4 regions of the Micromonospora luteifusca genome follow, and region 1 is predicted to be linked to each of the others. Evidence: riboswitches for the same ligand, from Rfam matches in the RefSeq annotation. Region 1 holds a riboswitch; each other region holds the start of a gene.
What was found. Region 1 has a riboswitch for cobalamin ahead of bluB (5,6-dimethylbenzimidazole synthase). Riboswitches for the same ligand answer to the same signal wherever they lie in the genome.
Positions count from the first base shown of each region.

Region 1 (4,719 bases):
GCACGAGCTGACCTGGATGCTGTTGCACCAGGTGTTCAGCTTCAACTCGCCGGTCTGGTTCAACGTCGGCACGCCGTCGCCGCAGCAGGTCAGCGCCTGCTTCATCCTGGCCGTCGACGACTCGATGGACTCGATCCTCGACTGGTACAAGGAGGAGGGGCTGATCTTCAAGGGCGGCTCCGGCTCCGGGGTCAACCTGTCGAGGATCCGCTCGTCCCGTGAGCTGCTCTCCTCCGGCGGCACCGCCTCCGGTCCGGTCAGCTTCATGCGCGGCGCGGACGCCTCGGCCGGCACCATCAAGTCCGGTGGCGCGACCCGCCGGGCGGCCAAGATGGTCATCCTCGACGTGGACCACCCGGACATCGAGGAGTTCGTGGTCACGAAGGCGCGCGAGGAGCACAAGATCCGTGCGCTGCGCGACGCAGGGTTCGACATGGACCTCGGCGGCTCCGACATCGTCAGCGTGCAGTATCAGAACGCCAACAACTCGGTCCGGGTCTCCGACGAGTTCATGTCGGCGGTGGAGAACGGCGGCGGCTTCGACCTGCGCGGCCGGCTGGACGGCTCGGTGATCGACACCGTCGACGCCAAGAAGCTCTTCCGCACCATCTCGCAGGCCGCCTGGGAGTGTGCCGACCCGGGCCTGCAGTACGACGACACGATCAACGACTGGCACACCTGCCCGGAGACCGGGCGGATCACCGCGTCGAACCCGTGCTCGGAGTACCTGCACCTGGACAACTCCTCGTGCAACCTGGCCTCGCTCAACCTGATGAAGTTCCTCCGCGCCGACGGCGGCTTCGAGGTGGAGAAGTTCGTCAAGTCCGTCGAGTTCGTCATCACCGCGATGGACATCTCGATCTGCTTCGCGGACTTCCCGACCGAGAAGATCGGCGAGACCTCCCGCGCCTACCGGCAGCTCGGCATCGGCTACGCCAACCTCGGCGCCCTGCTGATGGCCACCGGCCTGCCGTACGACTCGGAGCAGGGCCGCTCGGTCGCCGCGTCGATCACGTCCCTGATGACCGGCACCGCCTACCGTCGCTCGGCTGAGCTGGCCGGCGTCGTCGGCGCGTACGAGGGCTACGCCCGCAACGCCGAGCCGCACAAGCGGGTCATGCGCAAGCACGCCGCCGCCAACGACGAGATCAAGCCGACCAGCCCGGTGGCCACCGCGATCGTCCGAGAGGCGACCAAGCAGTGGACCCAGGGCAACAAGATCGGCGATAAGTTCGGTTGGCGCAACGCGCAGGCGAGCGTCCTCGCCCCGACCGGCACGATCGGCTTCATGATGGACTGCGACACGACCGGCGTGGAGCCGGACCTGGCGCTGGTCAAGTTCAAGAAGCTGGTCGGCGGCGGCTCGATGCAGATCGTCAACCAGACGGTGCCGCGCGCCCTGCGCAGCCTCGGCTACCCCGAGGAGCAGGTCGAGGCGATCGTCGAGCACATCGCCGACCACGGCCACGTGGTGGACGCCCCGGGCCTCAAGCCGGAGCACTACCCGGTCTTCGACTGCGCCATGGGGGAGCGGACGATCGCCCCGATGGGGCACGTGCGGATGATGGCGGCCATCCAGCCGTTCGTCTCCGGTGCCATCTCCAAGACGGTCAACATGCCGGAGGCGGCCACCGTCGAGGACGTCGAGAAGATCTACTTCGAGGGCTGGAAGCTCGGCCTCAAGGCCCTGGCGATCTACCGGGACAACTGCAAGGTCGGTCAGCCGCTCTCGGTGGCCAAGTCCAACAAGGCCACCCAGCCGGCCGCCGTCGAGACCGCGCCGGCCGCCCCGGTCGCGGTGGAGAAGGTCATCGAGTACCGGCCGGTACGTAAGCGCCTGCCGAAGAAGCGTCCGTCCGAGACGGTCAGCTTCTCCGTCGGTGGTGCCGAGGGCTACCTGACCGCGTCGTCCTACCCGGATGACGGCCTCGGTGAGGTCTTCCTCAAGATGTCCAAGCAGGGCTCGACCCTGGCCGGGGTGATGGACGCCTTCTCGGTGGCCATCAGCATCGGCCTGCAGTACGGCGTGCCGCTGGAGACGTTCGTCAGCAAGTTCACCAACATGCGCTTCGAGCCGGCCGGTATGACCGACGACCCGGACGTGCGGATGGCGGCCTCGGTGATGGACTACATCTTCCGTCGCCTGGCGCTGGACTTCCTGCCCTACGAGCGCCGCGCCGAGCTGGGCATCTTCACCGCATCCGAGCGGGCCGCGCAGCTGCGGGCCGAGGCCGACGCCGAAGCCGCCGCGGTCACCGGCGTGGAGCTCACCGCGATGGCGTCCTCGGCACCGGTGGAGACCCCGGCAAAGCCGGAGGCCGTCGCCCAGCCGGCCCAGGAGATGGCCGACGTGGCCGTCGCCAAGCCGGCTCCGAGCGTGGGTTCCAGCACGGAACTGCTCGAGGCCGTGATCGGCAAGGCCGCCGACGCACCGCTCTGCTTCACCTGCGGTACGAAGATGCGCCCGGCCGGTAGCTGCTACGTCTGCGAGGGCTGCGGCTCCACCAGCGGCTGCAGCTGACACGTCATCGACGAGCCCCGGGCGTTGACGCGCCCGGGGCTCGTCGGTCGGTGCGGATCCGCTTGAGTCCGTTGCGGACGATCGCGAGCAGGTGGTCGACGGCGCATCGCGGCGCTGACGTGAGTGTTCAGGTCACTCGGACCAACGATCCTGGTGGGTCACCGACGACACGGGACGTCGCTGGCGCCAGCCGTGCCGCTCCAGGTCCGGCGTCTGCTCCAGATGGGTGACCGGGCCGAGGCAGAGCCACGCCACCGGGCGGACGGTGGCCGGGATGCCGAGCAGGTCGCGCAGGAACGGTTCCCGGTAGAACGAAACCCAGCCGACCCCGAGTTGCTCGGCGGTTGCGGCCAGCCACAGGTTCTGGATCGCCAGACAGACCGAGTAGAGGCCGGCGTCGGCGATCGCGTGACGACCGAGAACGGCCGGCCCACCCCGCTCCGGGTCGTACGTGACCACGACCGACAACGTCGACTCGCGTACGCCATCGATCTTTATTCGGGCGAAGCGTTCCGCCGCCGCACCGTCGAGAGTGGCCGCGAAGGCGTTCCGCTCCCGCTCCACGTGCCGGTGGAACTCCTGCCGCAGCTCGGGATCACGGACCAGGATGAAGTCCCAGGGCTGGGAGAGACCGACGCTCGGCGCGGCGTGCGCCGCCGTGAGGATCCGGTCCAACGTCTCGGCGGGGATCGGCGCCCCGGTGAATTGGCCACGCACGTCCCGGCGGCGATGGATGGTCTCGTAGAGTCCGGTGTTCAAGGCAGGCTCCCGCTACGCTCGCGCCCCTGACGGGGCCGATGACGCGAGGCCGGTCTTCGGACTCCCGGATCTACGCTGGTCACCCGCCTTCCCAGCCCTTCAGGGCCAGTGGCTGCGTCTGGTGCGCGTGGGTGGCAGCTCTCCGGTCACCGCGGCGGGCCCGTGCCGGACTCACACCGGCTTCCCGATTCTCCCCACTCACGTGGGGCACCTCGCAACGTTTGTGCCACCGCCCACCATAGCGGCCCGTCGCCGGTGCTTCGATGATGCCGCATCACCAGGGCGCTGCCCAGTTGGGCCAGCAGCGCTGCCTTCAGCGCCGGGCAGACCCGCCCCGGGGGCGTGCTGCCGTTCGTCGGTATACCTCACGGTCATTTATGACTCTGAGGTATACCGCTCTCGTCGGGATTGGTGCCGCCAATCGAGCCGCGCGGGCAGGCACTCCGTGCCGCGTCGGCGGCACGAGGGGGCAATCAGTCGGCAGGAGCGGGCGCCGGTGGTCGTGCCGGATGGTTCGGTAACACCCGCGCTCCGCCTGACGAAGAAGAGGTGTGGAGGCTACGAGAGGGGACGGCCTGTGAATGAGCCCAGCCAAGCCGATGATGACATCTCCGGCATTGGAACCGATCCGGTGGCCTTCGAGGCCTTCTACCGGCGGCACCTGGAGGCGGTGGGCCGGTTCGTGGCGCGGCGGGTCGACGACCCACATCTCGCCGCCGACCTGACCGCCGACGTGTTCCTGGCGGTGATCGAGTCGGCGGCCGGCTACCGGCCGGACCGGGGTAGTCAGGTCGGCTGGCTGTACGGGGTGGCCCGCAACGTCATCGGCGACGAGCGGCGTCGGGCGGCCCAACGGCTGCGGGTGACCGGCCGACTGGCCGGACGACGGGACCTGGGCCCCGATGACATCGCCCGCATCGAGGAGCGCATCGACGCCGAGGCGGCGGCCCGCCGCACCTGTCGCGCGCTGAGCGAGCTCCCCGAGGGCGCCCGGACGCTTGTCGAACTCGTCGCCGTGGACGGCCTCACCGTCGCGGAGGCGGCGACCGTGCTCGGGGTGTCGCCGGTCGCCGCCCGGGTCCGCCTGCATCGCGCCCGTCGCGTCGTCCGCGCCGTTCTCGCCTACCCGGCAGCCACCACCCTCGCCTGAAGAGACGGAGATGACGCCATGAACAAGACCGACCAGTCGCCGCCCGGTTTCGAGGAGCAGCTCCTCACGGATCTGACCGCCCACGTCGCCCGGCGGGCCGAGATGGCTTCGGCGGCCCGTCCGGTCAGACGCCGCACCCGGTTCCTGCATGGTTGGCGCCTCGCCGGAGCGTTCGGGCTGGCAGTCACACTGACCGCCGGTGCGCTGGTGGTCCAGACGATGGGGGTGGGCGACCACCCGCCGCCCACGGCAAGCGCGTCGGAGATCCTCCGGATGGCGGCCGACGCCG
Region 1 covers NZ_JAFBBP010000001.1:4,775,366-4,780,084, forward strand. Annotated here, with positions in the region: gene JOD64_RS21795 (vitamin B12-dependent ribonucleotide reductase) at 1-2,521, shown strand, start outside; gene bluB (5,6-dimethylbenzimidazole synthase) at 2,654-3,280, opposite strand; cobalamin riboswitch at 3,311-3,510, opposite strand; gene JOD64_RS21805 (RNA polymerase sigma factor) at 3,858-4,430, shown strand; gene JOD64_RS21810 (CU044_5270 family protein) at 4,449-4,719, shown strand, end outside.

Region 2 (4,719 bases), 1.7 Mb from region 1:
CGTCGGCATCGTGGCCGCGGGTCCGATCGTGGAGCACCTGTCGTGGCACTGGCTGTTCTGGTTGCCGCTGGTCCTCGTCGTCGTCGCGCTGCTCGGGGCCGTCTTCGGGATGCCCGAGTCACGGGTCCGCACGCCCGGACGGCTCGACATGCTCGGCGCCGGCATCCTGTCGGTCTCGCTGGTCGCACTGCTGCTGGCGGTGAGCAAGGGGCAGGCCTGGGGTTGGGGTGAGACGAAGACCGTCGGCCTGTTCGTGCTCGGTGTGGTCGCGCTGATCGTGTTCGTCCTGGTCGAGCTGCGGGTACGCGAGCCGCTCATCGACATGCGACTGATGAGGATTCGCGGTGTCTGGGCCACCGACCTCGTCGCCCTGATCCTCGGCTTCGCGATGTTCGGGACGTTCGTGCTCGTGCCGACCCTGCTCCAACTCCCCGCGGCCACCGGGTACGGGTTCGGCAAGACGGTGTCCCAAGCGGGTCTGTTCCTGCTGCCCACCGTCCTGATGATGGTGGTCTTCGGGCCCCTCGCGGGTCTGCTGGACCGTCGCTTCGGTCCCAAGGTTCCGATGTTCCTCGGCGCGGTCGCGGTCGTCGTCGCGTTCGTGCTGCCGGCCCTCGCCCACGGCGCGTCCTGGCAGGTGCTGCTCTCCGGAGTGCTCACCGGCGCCGGCATCGGACTTGCGTTCGCGGCGATGTCCAACGCCATCATCGAGAGCGTCCCGGCCGGGCAGACCGGTGAGGCGAGCGGTGTCAACACCATCGCGCGGACCATCGGCAGCAGCATCGGCGCGGCGGTCGTCGCGGCCGTCATCACCTCGCACAGCACGCCGCAGGGCCTGCCCACCGACGGGGCCTTCACCGCGGGCTTCTGGGTCTGCGCCGGCGTTGCCGTCCTGGCCGTCTTCGCCTCGCTCGCCCTGCCCTCGGCACACCGCCGCCACCAGCAGGCCGTCGCCGCCGGTGTCGACGACCTCCCGCCCGAGCCCGTCGAGCTGCACCTGCCCCACCGGCACCACTGAGGGGCGTTCCTCACCCTGCTCGCGGTGCGGGTAGTCGTAACTGCCACCGCCCACCCTGGCTGGTGAGCCGGATGATCGCCAATGGCTCCACGTCCAACTGCCGGTACGTCGCGATCGGCAGGTCGAGGGCGTGGACCACCGCGATCCGGATCACCAGCGGGTGGGCGACGGCGACGATCCGCTGGCCGCGTGTGCGTTGCCCGTCCAGCCAACGACCGACCCGGTCCCGCACCGTCGCGACGGATTCGCCTCCGTGCGGGGCCGAGTCCGGTATGGACATCCACTCATGCAGCGCCTGCGGCTGCTCGACGGCGATCTCCTCGAACGACCGTCCGGTCCAGTCGCCGTAGTCACAGTCGGCCAATGCCGCTTCGATGGTGGGCAGCAGACCGAAGGCGTCGGCGGTCTGTGTGGCGGCCGCCTCCGGACCGGACAGGCAGGCATCGTCGACACGCAGGTGCCCGCGCCGGCCCGATTCGGTGCGGGCCTGGGCGAGGGCGGCACGCAGGCCGCCCTCGTCCAAGCCGTCGTCCGCCCCACCGAACCGAGCCCGGCGCAGGGCGGTGGTGTGACCGTGGGCGACCAGCCGGAGGCTGGTGGGGATCACGTGCCCGGCAGCGCGGCGGCGGCCCGGCGACGCCGGTCGTGGTGCATCAGCGCCGCGAACAGCAGGCCGATCCCGGTCCAGAGCACCACCTGGGTGCCGAGCGAGGCCAGCCGGAAGTCCCACAGCAGAGTCGCGGGGAAGTCGTCCGGGACCTCCTGGAAGGAGGGCATCACCACGTAGGCCACCACGGTGACCAGCAGGAACCCGGCAGCGGCCGCAGCGGCGCGTTGCCACGTCGGCGCCGCGTCGCCGACCGCCCGATAGCCCAGCGACCCGCTCCACACCGCCACCAGACCGAGCACCACCATCAGCAGATAGGTGACGGTGCGCTGGTTGAAGGTGGCCGGGTCGCCGACGGCCGGAGGGTTCGCCGGATATTTCAGGAACGGCACGATCACTGCGCCGAGCAGTGCCGCGCCGGCCAGCAGCAGACCCGCCCGGCCGTCGTCGTCGTAGATCCGTCGCCGACGGGACAGCAGGGCGTACGCCGTGGCCAGCAGGCCACCCATCGCGGCGCCGAACAGGCCGGTGGCCAGGAACAGGCCGCCGCGCTGACCCGTCCGGCTGACCAGGGCGTCCTCATGATCGTGCCCACCGGCCGCGGGCTCGGCGTGCGCCGCCGCCTCCTCGATGGCGATGGCCGCCTCGACGTGCGGCTCACCGGCGACGTAGGCGAACGCCCCGGCGAGCAGGCCGGCGATCAGACCGGCGAGCAGCCCACGGACGAGGACGGTGACGAACGGGGGAGCGGTGGTGGCTGTCAGTGGCACGGAACGCCCAGCAGATGCCGGCCGTCGTGCATCAGCTCGTGCAGGTACATGCCGCTGCGCGAGACGGCTCCCTGATCGAAGGCGACGAGGTAGGCCAGCAGGCTGAGCACCGCAACGGTCGCCAGGACCGTCCACAACAGACGCGCACTGGCAGCGGGGTGCACCAACGGCTGGCTGGACGTGGAAGTAGACATGGAACACGAACCTCCCCGGGGATGACGCGTCCCCATCGCAAGGCTGCGGACGACCGAGCGTCCTGGCTCGCGGTCCCCGTGGTGAGACTGAGGAACCGCTTACAGTGGCGCGACCGCGCCGGATTCACACCGGCTTCCCTCGCGTCGCCGCAGATAGTGGGTCGACGGTATCGGTGCCGCCGCAGTCGGTCAACCCGGCCCCGCCAGCCGAACGGGCCGACGAGAGGGTAGCCATGGGGGTGGATGTCAAAGATATGATGCTTGATTGGTCGTGGCGCGCCGCCTGCGACCCGCGAGCGCCCTGTTACCGCTAACATGGTCAAACTGCCGGATGGGTCCGAAGCACCGGGCCGACCCGGACGTCTGACCAATGACTGGGCGGGGTGTGGGTGTACGTGAGCGCGCTGGGACGTGTCCGATGACGACCAACGAAACCCCGTCGGGACCGGGCATCGTGGACGCGCACCACCACCTCTGGGTCCGGGCACGGCACCCGCAGCCCTGGATCGATCCGCACACCATGGCCGTGATCGACGACGACTTCACTCCGGTCGACCTGGCCCCGGCAGCCCGGGCCGTCGGGGTCACCCAGACCGTCGTCGTGCAGTCCGTCGCCGCCCGGACGGAGACGCCCGAACTGCTGGGCATCGCGGCCGACGACCCCCTCATCGCCGGAGTCGTCGGCTGGGTCGACCTCACCGCGGACGACGTCGACCATCGCCTCGACCGGCTCCGGGCCGCACGGGGTGGAGACCGGCTGGTCGGGATCCGGCACCTCGTCCAATCCGAACCTGACCCGGCGTACCTCGACCGCCCGGAGGTCCGGCGGGGCATCGCCGCGGTCGGCGCCGCTGGCCTCGCCTTCGACCTGCTGGTGCGCGACCACCAACTGCCGGCGGCCACCCGGCTCGTCCGCGATCTGCCCCAGATGCGGTTCGTCCTGGACCACCTCGGCAAACCGTCGCTCGGGCGTGCCGGCCTCGGCGACTGGCCCCGTGACCTGCGTACGCTCGCCGCCGAGCCCAACACGACGGCGAAGCTCTCCGGCCTGGTGACCGAAGTGGACGGCCCGTCCTGGACGACGGCGGATGTGCGGCCCGCCGTCGAGCACGCGCTCGACGTGTTTGGCCCGGACCGGTTGATGTTCGGCTCGGACTGGCCGGTGTGTCTGCTCGCCACCTCGTACACCCGCTGGGTCGAGGCCCTCACCGACCTGCTGGACCCGCTCCGCGACGACGAGCGTGCGGCGATCTGGCGACAGACGGCCCGTCGGGCCTACCGGCTGGAGACGTCGTGAGGCCGCAGCGGCTCGCGGCCTGACGGGCCGAAAGCCCCTCCCCGCCTGGGCATGGTGATCGATCGGTCGCAGGTTGTGCCAGTTTGATCAGACGTATGCCCGTGGTGGCCTGGGCATCGCTGACAAAACATGTCGGCAAGACCTTGGCAACATATGTAGATGCGTGGCAAGGTAACGCCTGATCGAGGGAAACATCCGACCTATCTCTACGGGCGGTGCCCGGGCATGCGAGGTCCGACGATGAGTACGGTCGAGGCAGCCGCCGGCTCGCAGCGCGGCGAACTCAGCGATTGGTTCCGGGAACGGATCTCCCACGCCGTCTCCGAGCTGACCGCCGCGACCGCGCTCGTGGTCCTGTTCATCGCGTTGACCCTCGCCAGTCCCTACTTCCTGACCGCGGACAACCTCTTCAACATCGGGGCGCAGACCGCGGTGATCGCCATCATCGCCACGGCGCAGACGATGGTCATCATCACGAAGGGCATCGACCTGTCCGTGGGGTCGATCGCCGCGCTGGCCGGCGTCGCGGGCGCGATGGTCGTCCGCGACCTCGGCTTCTCGCTCTGGGCGGCGACGATCGTGGCGATCGGCGTCGGCGCGCTGGCCGGGCTGCTGAACGGGCTGCTGGTGACCGTGGCCCGGATTCCGCCGTTCATTGCGACGCTGGGAACGATGTCCGTGGGCCGCGGTCTCGTCTTCATCGTCAGCGGAGCGGTCGGCGTCTACGGTTTGCCCCGATCCTTCCAGCTGCTCGGCAACGGGGAGATCCTCGGCATCCCGTTCGCCGTGGTGATCACCGTCCTGGTCGCCGTCGGGGTTGCCTTCCTGCTCTC
Region 2 covers NZ_JAFBBP010000001.1:6,431,839-6,436,557, forward strand. Annotated here, with positions in the region: gene JOD64_RS28940 (MFS transporter) at 1-1,018, shown strand, start outside; gene JOD64_RS28945 (histidine phosphatase family protein) at 1,029-1,625, opposite strand; gene JOD64_RS28950 (CbtA family protein) at 1,622-2,395, opposite strand; gene JOD64_RS28955 (CbtB domain-containing protein) at 2,386-2,589, opposite strand; cobalamin riboswitch at 2,624-2,770, opposite strand; gene JOD64_RS28960 (amidohydrolase family protein) at 3,008-3,886, shown strand; gene JOD64_RS28965 (ABC transporter permease) at 4,127-4,719, shown strand, end outside.
Region 2: another riboswitch for cobalamin. It lies ahead of JOD64_RS28955 (CbtB domain-containing protein); the one in region 1 lies ahead of bluB (5,6-dimethylbenzimidazole synthase).

Region 3 (4,719 bases), 1.7 Mb from region 1:
CGGTGGAACGCGATGTCGATCTCCATGATCCGCTCGTGGTCCTGCGGTGACCGACCGGCGATCCGGGCCGCCTCGTCGAGCAGTTCTCCCGCCTGGGCGAGAGCCTCGTCGGTGATCCTGGTCGCCGCCAACCGGGCGGCCTCGCACTCCAGCAGCCGCCGGACGGTGTGGATGTGCCGTGGGTCGCCCTGGCCCTGGAAGTCCACCACGAAGCCCATCGGGGCCAGCAGTTGCGGCGCGTCGAGGTTGGTGATGTAGGTGCCGTCACCCTGGCGGATGTTGACGATGCCGAGGATCGACAGGGCGGACATCCCCTCACGCAGCGATCCCCGGGAGACGCCGAGCGACTCGGCGAGGTCCTTCTCGATGGGCAGCCGGTCCCCGGGCTTGAACCTTCCTTCGAGGATCATCCGCTTGATGCCGTTCACCACCTCGTCGGTGCGCGACATGACACCTCCTAGCGGCCGGCGGGGGTGGCCGTTCCACCCGCGATCACGTACGGCTCCGGAGATGACACGGTAGTCGGCTGTGCCGCAGCCCAGTAGGGGCCGTCGGGAAAGCGGTAGAGCGCGACCGACTGGGGACGCATCCGCGTGGAGTAGCCGGGCTGGCTGGGCAGGACGTAACCGCTGCCCGAACCGGCGTCGCGGACGATGCACGGGTCGGTGAAGTGCTCGTGCAGGTGGTCGACGAACTCGGTGACACGGTCGGTGAGATCTCCCGAGATCGAGACGTAGTCGAGCACCGAGACGTGTTGCACCATCTCGCACAGCCCGACACCGCCGGCGTGTGGGCAGACGGGGACGTCGAACTTCGCGGCGAGGAGCAGCACGGCGACGATCTCGTTGATGCTGGCCAGCCTGCCGGTGTCCAGTTGGCAGAAGTCGATGGCCCCGGCCTGGAACAGCTGCTTGAACATCACCCGGTTGTGGCAGTGTTCGCCGGTGGCGACTCCGATGGGAGCGACGGCGCGGCGGACGGCCGCATGGCCCAGGATGTCGTCGGGGCTGGTCGGCTCCTCGATCCACAGTGGCTCGAACTGGGCGAGGGCCTTCACCCACTCGATGGCCTGTCCGACGTCCCACACCTGGTTGGCGTCGATCATCAGGTTGCGGTGTGGGCCGAGGATCTCGCGGGCGATCCCGCACCGGCGGATGTCGTCGTCGAGGTTGGCGCCCACCTTGAGCTTGACGTAGCCGTAGCCGCTGTCCACCGCCTCCTGACACAGCCGGCGCAGCTTGTCGTCGCCGTAGCCGAGCCAGCCGGCGGAGGTGGTGTAGGCGGGGTAGCCGGTCCGGTCGAGCTCGGCGAGACGATCGGCCTTCGTGCTCTCCTTGGCGCGCAGGATGGCCAGTGCCTCGTCCCGGGTCAGCGCGTCGGACAGGTAGCGCAGGTCCGCGATGTCGACGAGTTCTTCGGGGGACATGTCGACGAGCAGCCGCCACAGCGGCTTGTCGGCGAGCCGGGCGACCAGGTCCCACGACGCGTTCAGCACGGCGGCCAGCGACAGGTGGACGACGCCCTTCTCCGGCCCGAGCCAGCGCAGCTGCGAGTCGGAGGTGAGGAGGCGGTAGACCGCACCCATGTCCGCTGCCATCGTCGCGACGTCCAGGCCCACGAGGCTCTGTGCCTGATGGACCGCCGCCGCGACGACGATGTCGTTGCCCCGGCCGATGGTGAAGGTCAGACCGTGGCCCGCGAGCGGCGCACCCACGCTGTCGACGCCGTCGGTGTGCAGAACGACGTAGGCCGCCGAGTAGTCGCCGTCCTTGTTCATGGCGTCGGAGCCGTCAGCGGTCAGGGAGGTGGGGAAGCGGACGTCCTCGACGGTGACGGCAGTGATCTGCGGCATGCGCTCCTCGCCCGGCTAGGCCAAAGATCAGATGATCACTGGGAGTATACGGAGGGCGGATCCGGCCCGTCAACGATGTCGATCACCCCCCGGCCACAGACATCCAATGTTTCGAATGGTCTGCTTTTGACGACGCTACCGGTTGGCGGGTGCCCGCCGTGGGCTGCGGTGGCAGGCCTCGTGCTGGTGGACGCCGCCCCCGTAGTCGATTTTTCTGGGCATTCCCGGGCTGCGGGCGTCGGCTCGTCCCGGTCGAGGCATTGACAAGAGGATCCGGATAGGACCCGTGAAGATAAGATGTTCATTCAGGACGGAAACATTGACGGCGAAGTATGAGCAGGATTCTTTACATCTGTTGACTCGATACATCGCACCTTTCTGGCTCCACCACGCCTTCGTCCGGGCCTCGGCGGCGCCGGCGTTCACCGCCTCGCATCGGCCGGGCCGAGCGTGTCCCTCGGGGCCGGTGACGGTCGTCACCAGCCCGGCCGCCGACACGCCCCGGGACCGACATGTGGGGTGTGACAACGGCAGCGTCCCTATATATGGTGTCGAGCGCAGCTGGTTCGGCCGCTCATCCGGGGCGGTCGAGGCAACAGGGAACCCGGTGGAAATCCGGGACTGTCCCGCAGCGGTGAGTGGGAACGACCGCCGTCAGAAGCACTGGGCCACCAATCGGTCTGGGAAGCGACGGCCAGTAGGAGACCGGCGAACCCGGTCCTGCCCGCGAGTCCGAAGACCTGCCAGCGCGCCACGTACCCGAACCCGGGTTGCGCGGCGGTCCGAGGCCGCGTGGGACGGCTGACGCCACCCGACCCACGTCCGCATGGCGTGGCGTCCGCCGGTGTCTGTCTCCACGCGTCCGAGGGCCATCAGGTCTCGAACTCGCGAGGAGTGAGTGGTGACAGTCACCGAGGTAGTCCCGGCCAGCGGCGACGCGGCCCTGCGACGGACGCCGATGCAGGTCCGCAAGCGCAACGGCAGCACCGAGTCCGTGGAGTTGAACAAGATCGTCCGGGCGGTCGAACGGTGGGCCGACGACCTGACCGACGTCGACCCGATGCGCGTCGCCACCCGCACGATCAGCGGCCTGTACGACGGCGCGACGACGGCCGAGTTGGACCGGCTGTCCATCCAGACCGCCGCCGAGATGATCGGTGAGGAACCGCAGTACTCGCGCCTCGCCGCCCGGCTCCTGTCCGGCTACGTCGACAAGGAGGTGCGCCGGCAGGGCGTCACCTCGTTCAGCGCGGCGATCCGGATCGGCCATGCCGAGGGGCTCATCGGTGACGACACCGCGGCGTTCGTCGCCGCTCACGACGCGATGCTCGACGACGCCATCGATCCGGACGGCGACCGGAGGTTCGAGTACTTCGGCCTGCGCACGGTGTACGACCGGTACCTGCTGCGCCACCCCACCAGCCGGCTGGTGCTGGAGACCCCGCAGTACTGGCTGCTGCGGGTTGCCTGCGGGTTGTCCCAAACGCCGGACGAGGCGATCGGCTTCTACCGACTGATGTCCAGCCTGGCTTATCTGCCCAGCTCACCGACGTTGTTCAACTCCGGGACCCGACACACCCAGATGTCCTCCTGCTACCTGGTCGACTCGCCGCTGGACGAGTTGGACTCGATCTACCAGCGGTACGCCCAGGTCGCCAACCTGTCCAAGTTCGCCGGCGGCATCGGCATCGCGTACTCCCGGGTCCGGTCCCGGGGCGCACTGATCCGCGGCACCAACGGGCAGTCCAACGGGATCGTGCCGTGGCTGCGCACGCTGGACGCGAGTGTCGCCGCGGTCAACCAGGGCGGCCGGCGCAAGGGCGCGGCGTGCGTCTACCTGGAGCCGTGGCATCCGGACATCGAGGAGTTCCTGCAACTGCGGGACAACACCGGCGAGGACGCCCGGCGCACCCACAACCTGAACCTGGCCAACTGGATCCCGGACGAGTTCATGCGCCGGGTCGAGGCCGACGAGATGTGGTCGCTGTTCGACCCGCACGAGGTGCCCGAACTGCCCGACCTGTGGGGGGAGCGCTTCGACGCCGCGTACCGGGAGGCCGAGGCGCAGGGTCGCTACGTACGGCAGGTCCCGGCCCGCGAGCTGTACGGGAAGATGATGCGGACCCTCGCCCAGACCGGCAACGGGTGGATGACCTTCAAGGACGCCGCCAACCGACTGTGCAACCAGACCGCCGAAGACGGCAACGTGGTGCACCTGTCCAACCTCTGCACCGAGATCGTCGAGGTGTCCAGCGACGCCGAGACCGCCGTGTGCAACCTCGGTTCGGTGAACCTCGCCGCCCACCTCACCGACGACGGCATCGACTGGGAGCGCCTGCGCGCCACCGTCCGTACCGCGGTGACCTTCCTCGACCGGGTCATCGACATCAACTACTACCCGACCCCGCAGGCAGCGGCGAGCAACCCCCGCTGGCGGCCGGTCGGGCTCGGCCTGATGGGTCTGCAGGACGTGTTCTTCGCACTGCGGCTGCCGTTCGACTCCCCGGTCGCGCGGGAGCTGTCCACCCGGATCAGCGAGGAGCTGTACCTGACCGCGCTGGAGACCTCCGCCGACCTGGCCCGCCGCTTCGGCGCACATCCGGCGTACGGGCAGACCCGGGCCGCGCGGGGCCAGTTGCAACCGGACCTGTGGGGTGTCGAGGGCACGCAGACCGCACGCTGGGCCGCGCTGCGGGAGCGGGTCGAGGCGTACGGGCTGCGTAACTCGCTGCTGGTGGCGGTCGCCCCGACCGCGACCATCGCCTCGATCGCCGGGTGCTACGAGTGCATCGAGCCGCAGGTGTCCAACCTGTTCAAGCGCGAGACCCTGTCGGGGGAGTTCCTCCAGGTCAACACCGCTCTGGTAC
Region 3 covers NZ_JAFBBP010000001.1:6,439,165-6,443,883, forward strand. Annotated here, with positions in the region: gene JOD64_RS28980 (FadR/GntR family transcriptional regulator) at 1-449, opposite strand, end outside; gene JOD64_RS28985 (enolase C-terminal domain-like protein) at 458-1,852, opposite strand; cobalamin riboswitch at 2,398-2,614, shown strand; gene JOD64_RS28990 (ribonucleoside-diphosphate reductase subunit alpha) at 2,811-4,719, shown strand, end outside.
Region 3: another riboswitch for cobalamin. It lies ahead of JOD64_RS28990 (ribonucleoside-diphosphate reductase subunit alpha); the one in region 1 lies ahead of bluB (5,6-dimethylbenzimidazole synthase).

Region 4 (4,719 bases), 4.8 Mb from region 1:
GTTGACCCGCGGCTCACCGGTGGGCGCGTCGGCGAGAATGTGCAGACCGTCGCGGATCTGCACGTCCTTGACCTCGCAGAGGTACCCGTCGAGGTGCAGCACGAAGTCGTCGAAGTCGTCGGCGTGGGGCATCGCCTCGGCGTGCAGGTCGTGGTGCAGTTCGGCGGCACGCACCAGGTCCCAGATCTGCGCCCGCACGGTGGGCACCTTGGCCGGGTCGAGCGCCTGCACGGTGGCGTACTCGTCGAGCAGTTGCTCCAGCTTGGCCAGGTCGCCGTAGGTTTCGGCGCGCGCCATCGGCGGCACCAGGTGGTCGATCACCACGGCGTGTGCCCGCCGTTTGGCCTGGGTGCCCTCGCCGGGGTCGTTGACGATGAACGGGTAGACCAGCGGCAGGTCGCCGAGGACGGCGTCGGGTGCGCAGTCGGCGGCCAGGCCGAGGCCCTTGCCGGGCAGCCACTCCAGGGTGCCGTGCTTGCCCAGGTGCACCACGGCGTCCGCGCCGAAGCCGCCGTCGGCGACGGGCGCGGCCAACCAGCGGTACGCGGCCAGGTAGTGGTGGCTGGGCGGCAGGTCCGGGTCGTGGTAGATGGCGATCGGGTTCTCCCCGAAACCGCGTGGCGGCTGGATCAGCAGCACCACGTTGCCGAAACGCAGCCCGGCGAGCACGATGTCGCCGCCCTCGGTGTAGAGCTCGCCGGGCGGCTCACCCCAGTGTTCGCGCATCCGCTCGCGCAGCTCGGCCGGGACCTGGTCGAACCAGCGTCGGTAGGTCTGCCCCGCAATCCGGGCCTCGGCGCCGGCCAACTGTTCCGGGGTGAGCCATTCCACGTCGTGACCACCGGCGGCGATCAGCGCGTGGATCAACGCGTCCCCGTCGGTGGGCGGCGGCGCGGCGCCCAGGTCATAGCCGTCCTCGGCCAGCGCGGCGAACAACCGGACCGCCGAGACCGGGGTGTCCAGCCCGACGGCGTTGCCGACCCGGGAGTGCTTGGTGGGGTACGAACTGAGCACCACGGCGACCCGCTTGTCGTGGTTCGGCAGGTACCGCAGCCGGGCGTGGCGCACCGCGATGCCGGCGACCCGGGCGGCCCGCTCGGGGTCGGCGGCGTAGACCGAGAGGCCGTCCGGGTCGATCTGCTTGAACGAGAACGGCACGGTGATGATCCGGCCGTCGAACTCGGGGATGGCCACCTGCATCGCCGCGTCCAACGGGGACAGTCCGGCGTCGCTGCCGGCCCACTGCTCACGGGTGCTGGTCAGGCAGAGCGCCTGGATGATCGGCACCTCCAGGGCGGCCAGTGCGCCGACGTCCCAGGCGTCCTCGTCGCCGCCTCCGGAGGCGTCCGCGGCGACCGCGCCGCCGGCCGCGAGCACGGTGACCAGCAGCGCGTCGCAGCGGGCGAAGAGCCCGAGCGGACCGGCGGTCGCGGTCAGCCCGCGCAGCGAGCCGCAGAAGATCGGCAGCGGGTTGCCGCCGGCCGTCCGCACCGCCTCGGCCAGCACGTCGACGAAATCGGTGTTGCCGGCCAACGCGTGCGCCCGGTAGAAGACGATCCCCACGGTGGGCTGTTCCGGATTGGTGGGGTACTCGCGGTGCACGCCGTACGCCGGAGTCGGTGCGGGTGGGGCGAACCCCTCGCCGGTGAGCAGCACCGTGTCGGACAGGAACCGGGCCATTTGCCCGAGGTTGTCCGGGCCACCCTCGACCAGGTACGCCAGCGCCTGGGTGACGACCCCGGACGGCACGGTGGAGATGGCCATCAGCTCCGCGTCGGGTAGTGCCTCGCCGCCGAGCACGGCCGTCGGGATGCCGCTGTCGAGCACGGTGGCGAGGCCGTCCGGCCACGCCTGCCGACCGCCAAGGAGGCGTACGACGACGAGGGCGACCCCGTCGAGCAGGGCGGGCACCTCGTCGGCGGCGACCCGGGCGGGGTTGGCCAGCCGGTAGTCGGCACCGCTGGCGCGGGCGGCCAGCAGGTCGGTGTCGGCGGTGGAGAGCAACAGGATGCGCACGGCAGGCTCCGGACAGTGACGTCGAGGCGCTCGCGGGAGCGACCCGGCATGAGGGATGGGCGCAGGGTTCGGCCTGGTCAGCGGCGCAGGGCCGGAGACGACGGGCGGTGCGGTACGGACTCAGCGGTGAGCGGAGAGATCGCGCCCGGGAGCCGGTGGGCCGACGATGCTGCCGATCGTGGCGACGGCACGGCAGCCGCACGAGCCACGACGATATCGGTCGATGAATGAGACGCCCTGCGTCATCGGGTCCTCCTCGGGTGTCCACGCCCTGGGGTACGTCCCGACGGCCGAAGTATCCTGGCTTCCGGATCGACGCTCTTCCCCCGGCCTTCCAACCGCAGACACACGGCCGTGACTCACGAGGGGGGATCGCTCCCCGGTGACAGTGGCGGGACCGCGTCGGATTCGCACCGACTTCCTTCACTGCCGTCAGGCCGCGAATGCTGCCACACCCTCGCGCCGCCGGTCAACGCAGACCCCGGCACCGCCCCGCCATGCTCACCACATTGACCTGCGGAAATATCGGCGCGCGGGGTTGCCTGATGCACGAGACGACGAGCTGATTGGCCGGTGGCGGCGTGACCCTGCGGAGGGAGCCGACTGTCTGTGTGACTCCCTTGAAGCTGATGCCGTAGACGCGGAGGTGTTCAGCGATCACTCGCACGTGCGGAACCCGATGGGCGTGCAGGAACATCCCCGGTCTAGCCGGGCATCCTGACGGAACGGGCGACTGCGCCGCTCGCCATGATCCGCTGCCGCGGGGCTCAGCGGGCGTGGCGTTCCGGGTGGGCTCGGCTCCAGGTCCGCATCCGTTCCGGGTAGCCGGTGCGGGCCGCCTCGTACAGCGGCACCGCGTGCTTGCGGGCGATGGCCCCCGCCGCGCGTGGCGTGCCGGTACGGCGACGGATCCACTCGCCGTCGTGGGCGATCGCCACCACGGTGGTGTCCGTCGCGGTCGTCTCCGGCTCCAGGTAGAACTCCACCCCCCGCCGAGAGGCGACGAACGACTCCAGCGCGGCGAGATCGTCGCGGGTCGCCTCGCGGTCCAGCTTCGTCGGGGTCGCCTCGGCACCCCGTGACCGGCGGTTGAACCAGCTCATGACCAGCCCCTCTCCTCGACGCCCTCCAGTGCAGCACCGATTCCTGGCAATACGCTGCACGCCGGGTGGGAGACAGCTGAGCCACTTTTCGAGAACCCGGAGTTGGAACCGGCAGCGCGTGAGCGGTGTCATGGGTTGTGACCGGAACGGAGGTTCGCCCTGGACGACGACGCACTCGTCACCCGCGCTCGGGCAGGTGACCTGGAGGCGTACGACCTCCTGGTCGCCCGGCACACCGCGTCCGCGTACCGGACGGCGGTGCTGCTCGGCGCGGGCTCGGACTCCGAGGACGTCACCCAGGAGGCGTTCGTGAAGGCGTACCGCAAGCTGTCCCGTTATCGGGGCGAGTCGTCGTTCCGGTCCTGGCTGCTCGCGATCGTCGCCAACGAGACCCGCAACCTGCACCGCTCCCGTGGCCGGCGCGACGGGCTCGTCCTGCGGGCCGCCGCGGCGAACCCGACGTCGGAGATCGCCGAGGACGGGGCGGTCAGCGCGGTTCTCGCCGGGGAGCGCCGCACCGCGCTGGTCGAGGCCCTGCGTCAACTGCCGGTACGCGATCGCGAGGTGATCGTCTGCCGGTTCTTCCTCGATCTCACCGAGGAGGAGACGGTGGCGGCGCTGGGCTGGCCCCGCGGCACGGTGAAGTCGCGTACGTCTCGGGCCCTGACGAAGCTTCGCGGCCTGCTCGACCACGAGGAGGTCCGGTATGGGTGACCTCGAACGGGAACTGCGCGACCTGTCCACCTGGCTGGAGACACCCGACCCGCCCGACGTGACCGCAGGCGTGCGCGTACGGCTCAGCAGGCCGGCACACCGGTGGCGTCGGCTCGCCGCGGCGGCGCTCGTCGCGGCCGTCGTGGCGGTGGTGCCGCCGACCCGTGCGGCCGTCGCCGACGCTGTCACAGGGCTGCTGCGCTTCGCCGGTGTCAGCATCGCCACCACGCCCGCCCGGACGCTGCCCGGCGACAGTCCGTCGCCCTTGCCCAGCCAGCGGTCCATCGCCCTGGACGAGGCCCAACGGTCGGTACGGTTCCCGATCCGCCTACCGGCGAAGCTGGGTCCGCCCGAGCGGGTGCTGGTCGCCGACCCCGACCCCACGGGCAGCTACCGGGTCGCGACGCTGCTCTACGACGGGGGTGCGCTGCGCGTCGACGCGTTCGACGGCGGCCTCAATCTGGCCTTCCACAAGGAGGCCACCCCGCCCGGGGTGGACTGGGTCCAGGTCAACGGGGACTTCGCCGTGTGGGTCGACCGCCCGCACGTGCTGTCGTACGTGGACCGGGCCGGGCAGGTCCGCGAAGAGACCGCCCGGCTGGCCGCCTCCACCCTGATCTGGGAGGACGACGACGTGAGCTACCGGCTTGAGGGCGCCCTCTCCAAGGCTGAGGCGATCGAGATCGCCCGGTCGCTGCGCTAGGGAACCGGGCGGGCCCGGCCGGTGTCGTGAAGGTACGACGAGTCGTCGACGCCCGGCCTGCTCCAGACCGGGGTCGCGGCCCGCGTACCGGGAGGGGCGAGATGGGTGCATGGGGCAGGTTGATGCTGGCGTCGTCGGTGGTCCTGCTGGCGGGGTGCACGACCACGGCCAGCGGCGGGTCGG
Region 4 covers NZ_JAFBBP010000001.1:11,461-16,179, forward strand. Annotated here, with positions in the region: gene cobN (cobaltochelatase subunit CobN) at 1-2,016, opposite strand, end outside; cobalamin riboswitch at 2,288-2,465, opposite strand; gene JOD64_RS00050 (hypothetical protein) at 2,784-3,119, opposite strand; gene JOD64_RS00055 (RNA polymerase sigma factor) at 3,339-3,833, shown strand; gene JOD64_RS00060 (hypothetical protein) at 3,826-4,536, shown strand; gene JOD64_RS00065 (hypothetical protein) at 4,638-4,719, shown strand, end outside.
Region 4: another riboswitch for cobalamin. It lies ahead of cobN (cobaltochelatase subunit CobN); the one in region 1 lies ahead of bluB (5,6-dimethylbenzimidazole synthase).